2 regions of the Streptomyces sp. NPDC049887 genome follow, and region 1 is predicted to be linked to the other one. Evidence: riboswitches for the same ligand, from Rfam matches in the RefSeq annotation. Region 1 holds a riboswitch; the other holds the start of a gene.
The links. A riboswitch is a leader RNA that binds a small molecule or an ion and turns the genes downstream of it on or off. The one in region 1 is predicted to bind glycine.
Positions count from the first base shown of each region.

Region 2: it holds a riboswitch for glycine, as region 1 does, so the genes downstream of both, gcvP (aminomethyl-transferring glycine dehydrogenase) here and gcvT (glycine cleavage system aminomethyltransferase GcvT) in region 1, are expected to answer to the same signal.

Region 1 is NZ_JBFAMM010000027.1:30,254-35,071, forward strand. Features, by position in the region: gene glyA (serine hydroxymethyltransferase) at 1-44, opposite strand, end outside; gene gcvH (glycine cleavage system protein GcvH) at 72-446, opposite strand; gene gcvT (glycine cleavage system aminomethyltransferase GcvT) at 502-1,617, opposite strand; glycine riboswitch at 1,778-1,875, opposite strand; gene AB0J10_RS27190 (AAA family ATPase) at 2,008-2,709, shown strand; gene AB0J10_RS27195 (enhanced serine sensitivity protein SseB) at 2,992-3,747, shown strand; gene AB0J10_RS27200 (enhanced serine sensitivity protein SseB C-terminal domain-containing protein) at 3,862-4,644, shown strand.
Region 2 is NZ_JBFAMM010000026.1:98,478-103,295, reverse strand. Features, by position in the region: gene AB0J10_RS27020 (DNA polymerase IV) at 1-1,053, shown strand, start outside; partial or broken gene AB0J10_RS27015 (PRC-barrel domain-containing protein) at 1,032-1,346, opposite strand; glycine riboswitch at 1,461-1,556, shown strand; gene gcvP (aminomethyl-transferring glycine dehydrogenase) at 1,734-4,619, shown strand; gene AB0J10_RS27005 (DUF5999 family protein) at 4,760-4,818, opposite strand, start outside.

The sequences.
Region 1 (4,818 bases):
ACGTCCGGGTCGAGCTCGTGGAGAGGGGTGTTGAGAAGCGACATCACGCGATCCCTAGGGTCGAGTCCTGGTCAGCTGGCGAAATCGGTGTACTCGGCGGCGGAGAGCAGGTCCTCCGGCTCCTCCGCGACCCGCACCTTGAACAGCCAGCCGCCCTCGAACGGGGCGGAGTTCACCAGGGACGGGTCGTCGACGACGTCCTGGTTGGCCTCGACGACCTCACCCGTCACCGGGGAGTACAGATCGCTGACCGACTTGGTCGACTCCAGTTCGCCGCAGGTCTCGCCCGCGGTCACCGTGTCACCGACCTCCGGGAGCTGGACGTACACGACGTCGCCGAGGGCGTTCGCCGCGTGCTCCGTGATGCCGACCGTCGAGACGCCGTCCTCGGCGGCCGACAGCCACTCGTGCTCCTTGCTGTAGCGCAGCTGCTGGGGGTTGCTCATGACCTGAATTCTCCTGTACGCGGGGAAGTGCTGCTGATGGGGGATGCCGGAGTGACTACTTCTGGCGCTTGTAGAAGGGGAGCGCCACGACCTCGTACGGCTCATGAGTACCGCGGATGTCGACGCCGACGCCCTCGGTGCCGGGCGTGGCGAGCGAGGCGTCCACGTAGGCGATGGCGAGCGGCTTGCCGAGGGTCGGTGACGGCGCCCCGGACGTGACCTCGCCGACGACCTGGCCGCCGGCGACCACGGCCATCCCGGCCCGCGGCACCCGGCGGCCCTGGGCGACCAGGCCGACCAGCTTGCGGGGCGGGTTCGTGGCGGCACGCTCCGCGGCGGCCTCCAGGGCCTTGCGGCCGACGAAGTCGCCCTCCTTCTCGAACTTCACGACCCGGCCGAGACCGGCGTCGAAGGGGGTGAGCGAGGTGGTCAGCTCGTGCCCGTACAGCGGCATGCCCGCCTCCAGGCGCAGCGTGTCACGGCACGACAGGCCGCACGGCACGAGACCGGCCGGGGCGCCGGCCTCGGTCAGTGCCCGCCACAGCGTCTCCGCGTGCCGCGGCTCGACGAACAGTTCGAAGCCGTCCTCGCCGGTGTAGCCGGTACGGGCGATCAGCGCCGGGACGCCGGCGACGGTGCCGGGGAGGCCGGCGTAGTACTTCAGCCCGTCCAGGTCTGCGTCGGTGAGCGACTTGAGGATGCCGGGCGACTCGGGACCCTGTACGGCGATGAGCGCATATGCGTCCCGGTCGTCGCGTACAGCCGCGTCGAAGCCCGCGGCACGCTCAGTGAGGGCGTCGAGGACGATCTGTGCGTTGGAGGCGTTGGCGACGACCATGTACTCCGTGTCGCCGAGGCGGTACACGATCAGGTCGTCGAGGATGCCGCCGTCCTCCCGGCAGATCATCGTGTAGCGGGCGCGGCCGGTGGCGACGCCGCCGATGTTGCCGACCAGCGCGTAGTCCAGCAGGGCGGCGGCCTGCGGCCCGGTCACGGTGATCTCGCCCATGTGGGAGAGGTCGAAGAGACCGGCCTTCGATCGGACGGCGTTGTGCTCGTCGCGCTCACTCGCGTATCGCAGCGGCATGTCCCAGCCGGCGAAATCGGTCATGGTCGCGCCCAGCGAGCGATGCAGGGCATCGAGGGCGGTGAGACGGGGGGCGTTGCTCATGGATGGGGCTCCCAGGGCATGACTGGCGAGGACGATCCTCCCCATCTGTCATCGAAACCTGAGAGGTTCGTCACGACCACACGTAGCGGACGTACGCGAAGGGCGTGACTTGCACCTTGGGTGGAACCGCAGGGACTGCGGATCGCTTTTCAGATCTGCCTCGTCGCGCGCGGTACGGGGCCTGAGAGATTCAAGGGAGGGACTTGCTCCTTCGGCGCCCGGCCCACACAGTGGCCAGGACTCTCCCGCGCGGATTCAAGCGGCCGGTATGCAGTTTGCGCGGACATCATTGCACGGGTGTCCGCGTCGGCAAATCACTTGTCGGTCATTACCTTTTCTTTAAGCTTCTTGGGCAGGGTCTCGGAGACCCGACAGGGGGAGAGTGAGCTGATGACGTTGCAGCAGTCCGGTGCCTGTCCGGCGACCGCAGGGGTCCCCGCCCGTCCCGGAGTTCCCTCGCGAGCCGCCGGGGCCACCCGCAGCGGCCTGCCGATCGGCCTCACCACGGCCCAGCCCGTCGTGCGTGACCTGCGGGAACGCAAGGGGTGCGGCCCGCGCGCCCTGGTGTTCCGCCGCGGCGACGTGGTCGTGATCTCCGGGCTGCCCGGCAGCGGCAAGTCCACGCTCATCCGGCGGGCCGCCGACGGCGGTGGGATCGACTCCCAGGACGCGCGGGACCGCTGGGACCGGCGGATGCCCCGTGCCCTGCCCTACGCCGTCTACCGCCCGCTCGTCCGGCTCGCGCACTACACGGGGCTGCGGCGGGCGCTGCGCTCCGGCGAGAGCGTGGTCGTGCACGACTGCGGCACGCAGTCGTGGGTCCGGCGCTGGCTGGCCCGCGAGGCCCGCAGACGGGGGCGCGACCTCCATCTGCTGCTGCTCGACGTCACCCCGGAGACCGCCCGAGCGGGCCAGCGGGAGCGCGGCCGCGGCGTCTCCGGCTACGCCTTCGCCCGCCACCGCCGAGCGGTGTCCCGCCTCCTCCGCTCGGCCGAGCGCGGCCACCTCCCCGCGGGCTGCGCCTCCGCGACCCTCCTCGACCGCGCTGCGGCCTCCGTGCTCACCCGGATCGGCTTCGGCGACGCGCCCTGAGGGGCGGACACGGAGCGGAGCGGCCACGGGGCGGAGGCGTGTGGGCGGGGCCGGCCGGTGTGCCGGGTCCCGGACCGGACCGGCCGGCCCCGGGGAGCGGTCCGCGGAGACGGAGCCCGGCGGCTCGGGCCGCGCGGCCCGGCCCGGGGCGCAGCGGGCGTTCGGCGGTGTGTCGGCTGCCCTGTGCGTGCGCCCGCGTCACGCCCTCGGCCCGCCCGCTACCCTGCTGTCGGAGGACATCGCGGCCGGCCCGTCCGGCCGGCGGGGGAAGCAGGGATCACAGTGGACACGACATGGCCCGCCAATGAGCTCGAAGAGGTGCTGGCCGCATCGGTCGGGAATCCCTCGGCCGGGGGGCGGATCGTGGAGGTGCTCGGGCGGAGCGCCGTGTGGGTGCCGCTGCCGAACGGGGGCGGGCCCGACAGCCCCGACCTCGACCTGCCGACCATCGGGATCGACGGCGCCCCGTACGTCCCCGTCTTCAGCTCCCAGGAGCAGTTCCGCATCGGCGCGGGCGACCACATGTCCGGCACCGTGGCGCCCGCCGTCGAGTTCGCCCGGGGCCTGCCCCCGCAGCTCGGCATCGCCGTGAACCCCGGCGGCGCCGTCGGCGTACCGCTGCCCCCGCCCGCCGTCGCCGAGCTGTGCCGTGCCGGCCGCACGCCACTCGGCGGCCCCCATGCCGGAGGCCCGGCGAGCGGCGGCCGGGTCCGGCTCTTCGAGCCCGACTGGCAGGAGGAGCCGGTCGACTTCCTCGCCGCCGCGGCCGGCGAGTTCGAGTCGACCCGTGTCGTCCAGACCGCCCGCCGGATCCTGGCCAGCATCGAGGGCGGCCCGCCGGTCCTGTTCGTCGGCGTCCAGCTCTCCGCCTTCGAGGGCCCCGACCGGATCGCCCCCATGGACGCACTCGGCCGGGCACTCGGCCGGGTCGCCGTGCGGTGGCCGGTGAACCTGGTTCTGCTGGACATCGCCCAGGACCCCGTCGGCGACTGGATGCTGACCCGGGTCCGTCCCTTCTACACCCGGCGGTACGCATAGACGTCAAGTCGGTGTCAGTACGGCCGCTTAAGCTGGTTTGATGACGTGGTCGCCGCACTCGCGTGCCCAGGGCGGCCCGAGGGAACGGCGGATCGAAGAGGGGCGGGACCCAGAGTGAGTGCGTCAGGCACCGCGGCGGCCGGGCAGGTCGAGCACATGCTGCGCCAGGTGACGCCCGGGCGCTACGACGCGTACGAGGCGCTGCTGCAGGCGCTCGCGGACGGCCGGGTGTGGATGCTCCTCTGGCACGGCCAGGCCGGATCCCCCGATGCCCAGTACGGGAACATGGAGGTGGACGGCCTCGGTTACGCACCGTGCGTCACCTCCGCGCAGGAGCTCTCCGCCTCCGGCTGGACCAGGGCGCACGAGGTGGCAGCCGGTGCCGACATCGCCCGCGCCCTCTACCCCGACCGCTGGGGCATCTGGCTCAACCCGCACGCGCCGGGCGGTGGTGTCGGTGTTCCCTGGCCCGATCTTCGCCGGATCGCCACCGGCCTCGACCGGATGCCCGCCGGTCCGCTGCGCCTCACGGAACCGGCCATCGAGATCCCCCAGTTCTACGCGCTGCTCACCCAGAACGCGCACCGCACCCCTGCCGTCCGCTCCCTGCGCAGGGCCTGGGTGCAGCCGTCGCTCGGCGCCCCGTACCTCGCCATCGGCCTCGACCTCTACGACACGGGCCAGCAGTCGGTGGAGTCGGTGCGCGCCATGATGCAGCAGTCGATCGCCGCCGTCCCGGACGGCCTTCCGGTGTCGACCGTCGCCATGTCCGACGAGTACGACCCGGTCGCCATGTGGCTGCGGGCCGGCACCCGCCCGTTCTACGACCGGGAGGCCCACGCCGGTCCTCCCCGGCAGTCCGGCTACGGTTACCCTCCCGCCCAGTTCCCCCGCTGAGGGCCCGCCGGGCCGCGCGCCGCCCCCGGCCAACCGGGCCGTGTGTCCGGGAAGTTAACGGGACGGGGGCCGATGTCCTGGATCGGACCGGTTTGGTGAGTGTCCGGGTCTCGACTGTGCATCACCGCTATGCGGACTGTTCTCCCGTTCGGGACTCGTCTGTAGTGTTCGGCC
Region 2 (4,818 bases), on a different contig from region 1:
AAGATGTTGGCGAAGATCGCCTCGGAGCAGGCCAAGCCCGACGGGCTGGTGCTCATAGAGCCCGGCACCGAGCGGGAGCTGCTGGGCCCGATGCCGGTACGGACCCTGCCGGGCGTGGGTCCGGCGACGGGCGAGCATCTCCGGCGGGCCGGCATGACCACGGTCGCCGAGCTGGCCGAGGCGGGGGAGGACGAGCTCGTACGGCTGCTGGGGAGGGCGCACGGGGGAGCGATCTTCCGGATGGCCATGGGCCACGACGACCGGCCGGTGGTCGCCGAGCGGGACGCCAAGTCCGTGTCGGTCGAGGACACCTTCGACGTGGACCTGCACGACCGGGTCCGCATCCGGACGGAGGTCGAGCGGCTGGCCGACCGCTGTGTGCGCCGGCTGCGGGCCTCCGGGCACTCGGGACGGACGATCGTGCTGAAGGTACGCCGGTTCGACTTCTCGACGCTGACCCGGTCGGAGACGCTGCGCGGGCCCACCGACGATCCCGCGGTGGTGCGGGAGGCCGCGGCGCGGCTGCTGGAGGCGGTGGACACCACGGGCGGTGTCCGGCTGCTCGGTGTGGGCGTGAGCGGCCTCGCCGACTACACGCAGGAGGACCTGTTCGCACAGGCCGCCGCGGGGGAGCGACACGACGAGGACGAGGAGTTCGCGCCGCCCCGGGAGTCGTCGCCGGGAGTGGAGCAGCTCCCGGGCGGGGACGTGCGGCCCGCGGCGGACCGACGCTGGACCGCCGGGCAGGACGTGCGCCACGCCGAGTACGGCCCGGGGTGGGTCCAGGGCAGCGGGTTGGGGAGGGTCACGGTCCGCTTCGAGGAGCCGTGGTCGGCCGCGCCCGGACGGGTGCGGACGTTCGCGGTGGACGACCCGGGGCTGGAGCCCTCGGAGCCGCTGCCGCTGGTGCGTCCGCCGGATCAGTCGTCCTGGCCGGCCAGCCGCCCGAAGTCGCGGTCCCCGGCGGATCCGGTGCCGGGGCCGCCGGCCTCGTCGCCGGGGGCCGGAGAGGTGGTCGGCCTCGCCGGAGGTGGGGGCAGGTCGAGACCGTAGTGGTGGTACAGCTGCAGCTCCTGCTCGGGGGAGAGATGACGGCCGACACCGAAGTCGGGCGCGTCCTTGATCAGGGCGCGCTCGAAAGGTATGTGGAGGCCGTCGCCTTCGAGCCGGCTGGGTTCCAGCGGTACGAACGCGTCCCGGCTGAACAGGCCGGTCCGTACGGCCGCCCATTCGGGGACGCCGGTGGCGTCGTCGAGGTACACCTCGTCCACGGTCCCGATCTTGTGGCCGTCGCGGTCGAACGCCTTGCGGCCGATCAGGCTGCGCGGATCGATGTCGGTCTGCACGGTCCCTCCAAACAGGTCGCACGGGTTCGCTGGACACTACGAAAGTGCACATCCGGGGCGTCGTCCACTCGAAGGTCCCAGGTGAGGCCGCGCTGGTACGCTGGCAGCGGCTGCTGACCCCGTGCGGGAGAGTGCCCCGGTGAAAGCCGGAGCCGCCGAAGGAGCAAATCCTCCCCGGAATCTCTCAGGCCCCTGTACCGCACGGACGAGGTCACTCTGGAAAGCAGGGCGGGCGTCGGACGGCATCCGCTCTCACCGACGGTGAAAGCCGGCGCGCCCCGCGGCGTTCCGGTGAAGCTCTCAGGTTGAGATGACAGAGGGGGAGGCCGTCCGGGCACCCGCGCCGTGGTGCCCCTCGCAGGTCGTTACGACCAGGAGGCCTCCGCAATGACCGCCAACCGCATTCCGCTCTCCCAGCTGGAGCGAGGCACCCCCTTCGAGCAGCGCCACATCGGTCCCGACACCGAGGCCCAGGCGAAGATGCTGGCGCAGGTCGGCTACGGCTCGCTGGACGAGCTGACCGCCGCCGCCGTGCCGGACGTCATCAAGAGCGCCGAGGCCCTGGGGCTGCCCGGTGCCCGCACCGAGGCCGAGGTGCTCGCCGAGCTCCGGGGGCTCGCCGACCGCAACCAGGTGCTCGCCCCGATGATCGGCCTCGGCTACCACGGGACCTTCACCCCGCCGGTCGTCCTGCGGAACGTGATGGAGAACCCGGCCTGGTACACGGCGTACACGCCGTACCAGCCGGAGATCTCGCAGGGCCGTCTGGAGGCGCTGCTCAACTTCCAGACCATGGTCGCCGACCTGACAGGGCTGCCCACGTCCGGCGCCTCGCTGCTCGACGAGGGCACCGCCGCCGCGGAGGCCATGGCGCTGTCCCGGCGTGTCGGCAAGGTCAAGAACGGCGTCTTCCTCATCGACGCCGACGCGTTGCCGCAGACCATCGCCGTGATAGAGACCCGGGCCGAGCCGACCGGTGTCGAGGTCGTCGTGGCCGACCTCGGCGACGGGATCCCCGCGGAGATCGCCGAGCGCGGTGTCTTCGGCGTGCTGGTCCAGTACCCGGGTGCCTCCGGTGCCGTCCGGGACATCAGGCCGGTCATCGACCAGGCCCACGAGCTCGGCGCGATCGTCACCGTCGCCGCCGACCTGCTGGCCCTGACGCTGCTCACCTCGCCCGGTGAGCTCGGCGCGGACATCGCCGTCGGCACGACGCAGCGCTTCGGCGTCCCCATGGGCTTCGGCGGCCCGCACGCCGGCTACATGGCCGTGCAGCAGAAGCACGCCCGCAGCCTGCCCGGCCGACTCGTCGGCGTCTCCGTCGACGCCGACGGCAACAAGGCGTACCGGCTCGCCCTGCAGACCCGCGAGCAGCACATCCGCCGCGAGAAGGCCACCAGCAACATCTGCACCGCGCAGGTGCTCCTCGCCGTCATGGCCGGGATGTACGCCGTCTACCACGGTCCCGAGGGCCTGCGGACGATCGCGCGCCGGACCCACCGCTACGCCGCGATCCTCGCCGAGGGGCTGCGCTCGGGCGGTGTCGAGATCGTCCACGGCGCGTTCTTCGACACGCTGACCGCCCGCGTTCCGGGCAAGGCCGCCGGCATCGTGGCCGCGGCCCGCGAGGGTGGTGTCAATCTGCACCTCGTGGACGCCGACCACGTGTCGCTCTCCTGCGACGAGACCACGCTGCGCGCCCAGGTCTCCGCCGTCTGGGCCGCGTTCGGCGTCGACGGTGACATCGACGAGCTGGACGCGACCGTCGAGGACACGCTGCCGGCCGCGCTGCTCCGCAGGGACGACTACCTCACCCACCCGGTCTTCCACGCGCACCGGTCCGAGACCGCGATGCTCCGCTACCTGCGCCGGCTCGCGGACCGCGACTACGCGCTGGACCGCGGCATGATCCCGCTCGGCTCCTGCACGATGAAGCTGAACGCGACCACCGAGATGGAGCCGGTCACCTGGCCGGAGTTCGGCCAGATCCACCCCTTCGCCCCCGTCGAGCAGGCCGAGGGCTATCTGACCCTGATCCACGAGCTGGAGGAGCGCCTCGCCGAGGTCACCGGCTACGACAAGGTCTCGATCCAGCCGAATGCCGGCTCCCAGGGCGAGCTGGCCGGTCTCCTCGCGGTGCGTGCGTACCACCGCGCCAACGGCGACGAGCAGCGCACCGTCTGCCTGATCCCGTCCTCCGCGCACGGCACGAACGCCGCCAGTGCGGTGATGGCCGGGATGAAGGTCGTGGTCGTCCGGACCGCCGACGACGGCGAGATCGACGTGCACGACCTGCGCGCCAAGATCGAGCAGTACCGCGACGAGCTGTCGGTCCTCATGATCACCTACCCGTCGACGCACGGCGTGTTCGAGGAGCACGTCGCCGACATCTGCGCCCAGGTGCACGAGGCCGGCGGACAGGTGTACGTCGACGGCGCCAACCTGAACGCGCTGGTCGGCCTCGCCAGGCCCGGCAAGTTCGGCGGCGACGTCTCGCACCTCAACCTGCACAAGACGTTCTGCATCCCGCACGGCGGCGGCGGTCCCGGTGTCGGCCCGGTGGCAGTCCGTGAGCATCTCGCCCCGTACCTGCCGAACCACCCGCTCCAGCCCTCGGCCGGGCCGGAGACCGGCGTCGGCCCGATCTCGGCCGCCCCCTGGGGCTCCGCGGGCATCCTGCCCATCTCGTGGGCGTACGTGCGGCTGATGGGCGGCGAGGGCCTCAAGCGCGCCACCCAGGTCGCGGTGCTCGCGGCGAACTACATCGCCAAGCGCCTCGAGCCGCACTACCCGGTGCTGTACACCGGACCGGCGGGCCTGGTCGCGCACGAGTGCATCGTCGACCTGCGGCCGCTGTCCAAGGCGACCGGCGTGAGCGTCGACGACATCGCCAAGCGCCTCATCGACTACGGCTTCCACGCGCCGACGATGTCGTTCCCGGTGGCCGGCACGCTGATGATCGAGCCCACCGAGAGCGAGGACCTCACCGAGATCGACCGGTTCTGCGACGCGATGATCGCTATTCGTGCGGAGATCGAGAAGGTCGCCTCCGGCGAGTGGCCCGCCGAGGACAACCCGCTGCGCAACGCCCCGCACACCGCGGCCGTGCTCGGCGGGGAGTGGGAGCACGCGTACAGCCGCGAGGAGGCAGTGTTCCCGGCCGGTGTCGAGGCGACGGACAAGTACTGGCCGCCGGTGCGCCGGATCGACGGCGCGTTCGGTGACCGGAACCTGGTGTGCTCCTGCCCGCCGCTGGACGAGTACGACAGCTGAGGGCTGTCCCGGGTACTGCCCGGCAAGCGTCAGGGCCGGCTCGGAGTCTCTCCGAGCCGGCCCTCCTCACTCGTGGGCCGGTCGCGCCCCTCGGTCCGTCGGCACGGAGCGCGGGCCGGGGCCCGGCTGGACGGCGGGCCTCAGGCCGCCGTCACGATCCGCAGCGGCCGGTGCGGGGCGATGATCTGGCCGTCCGGGA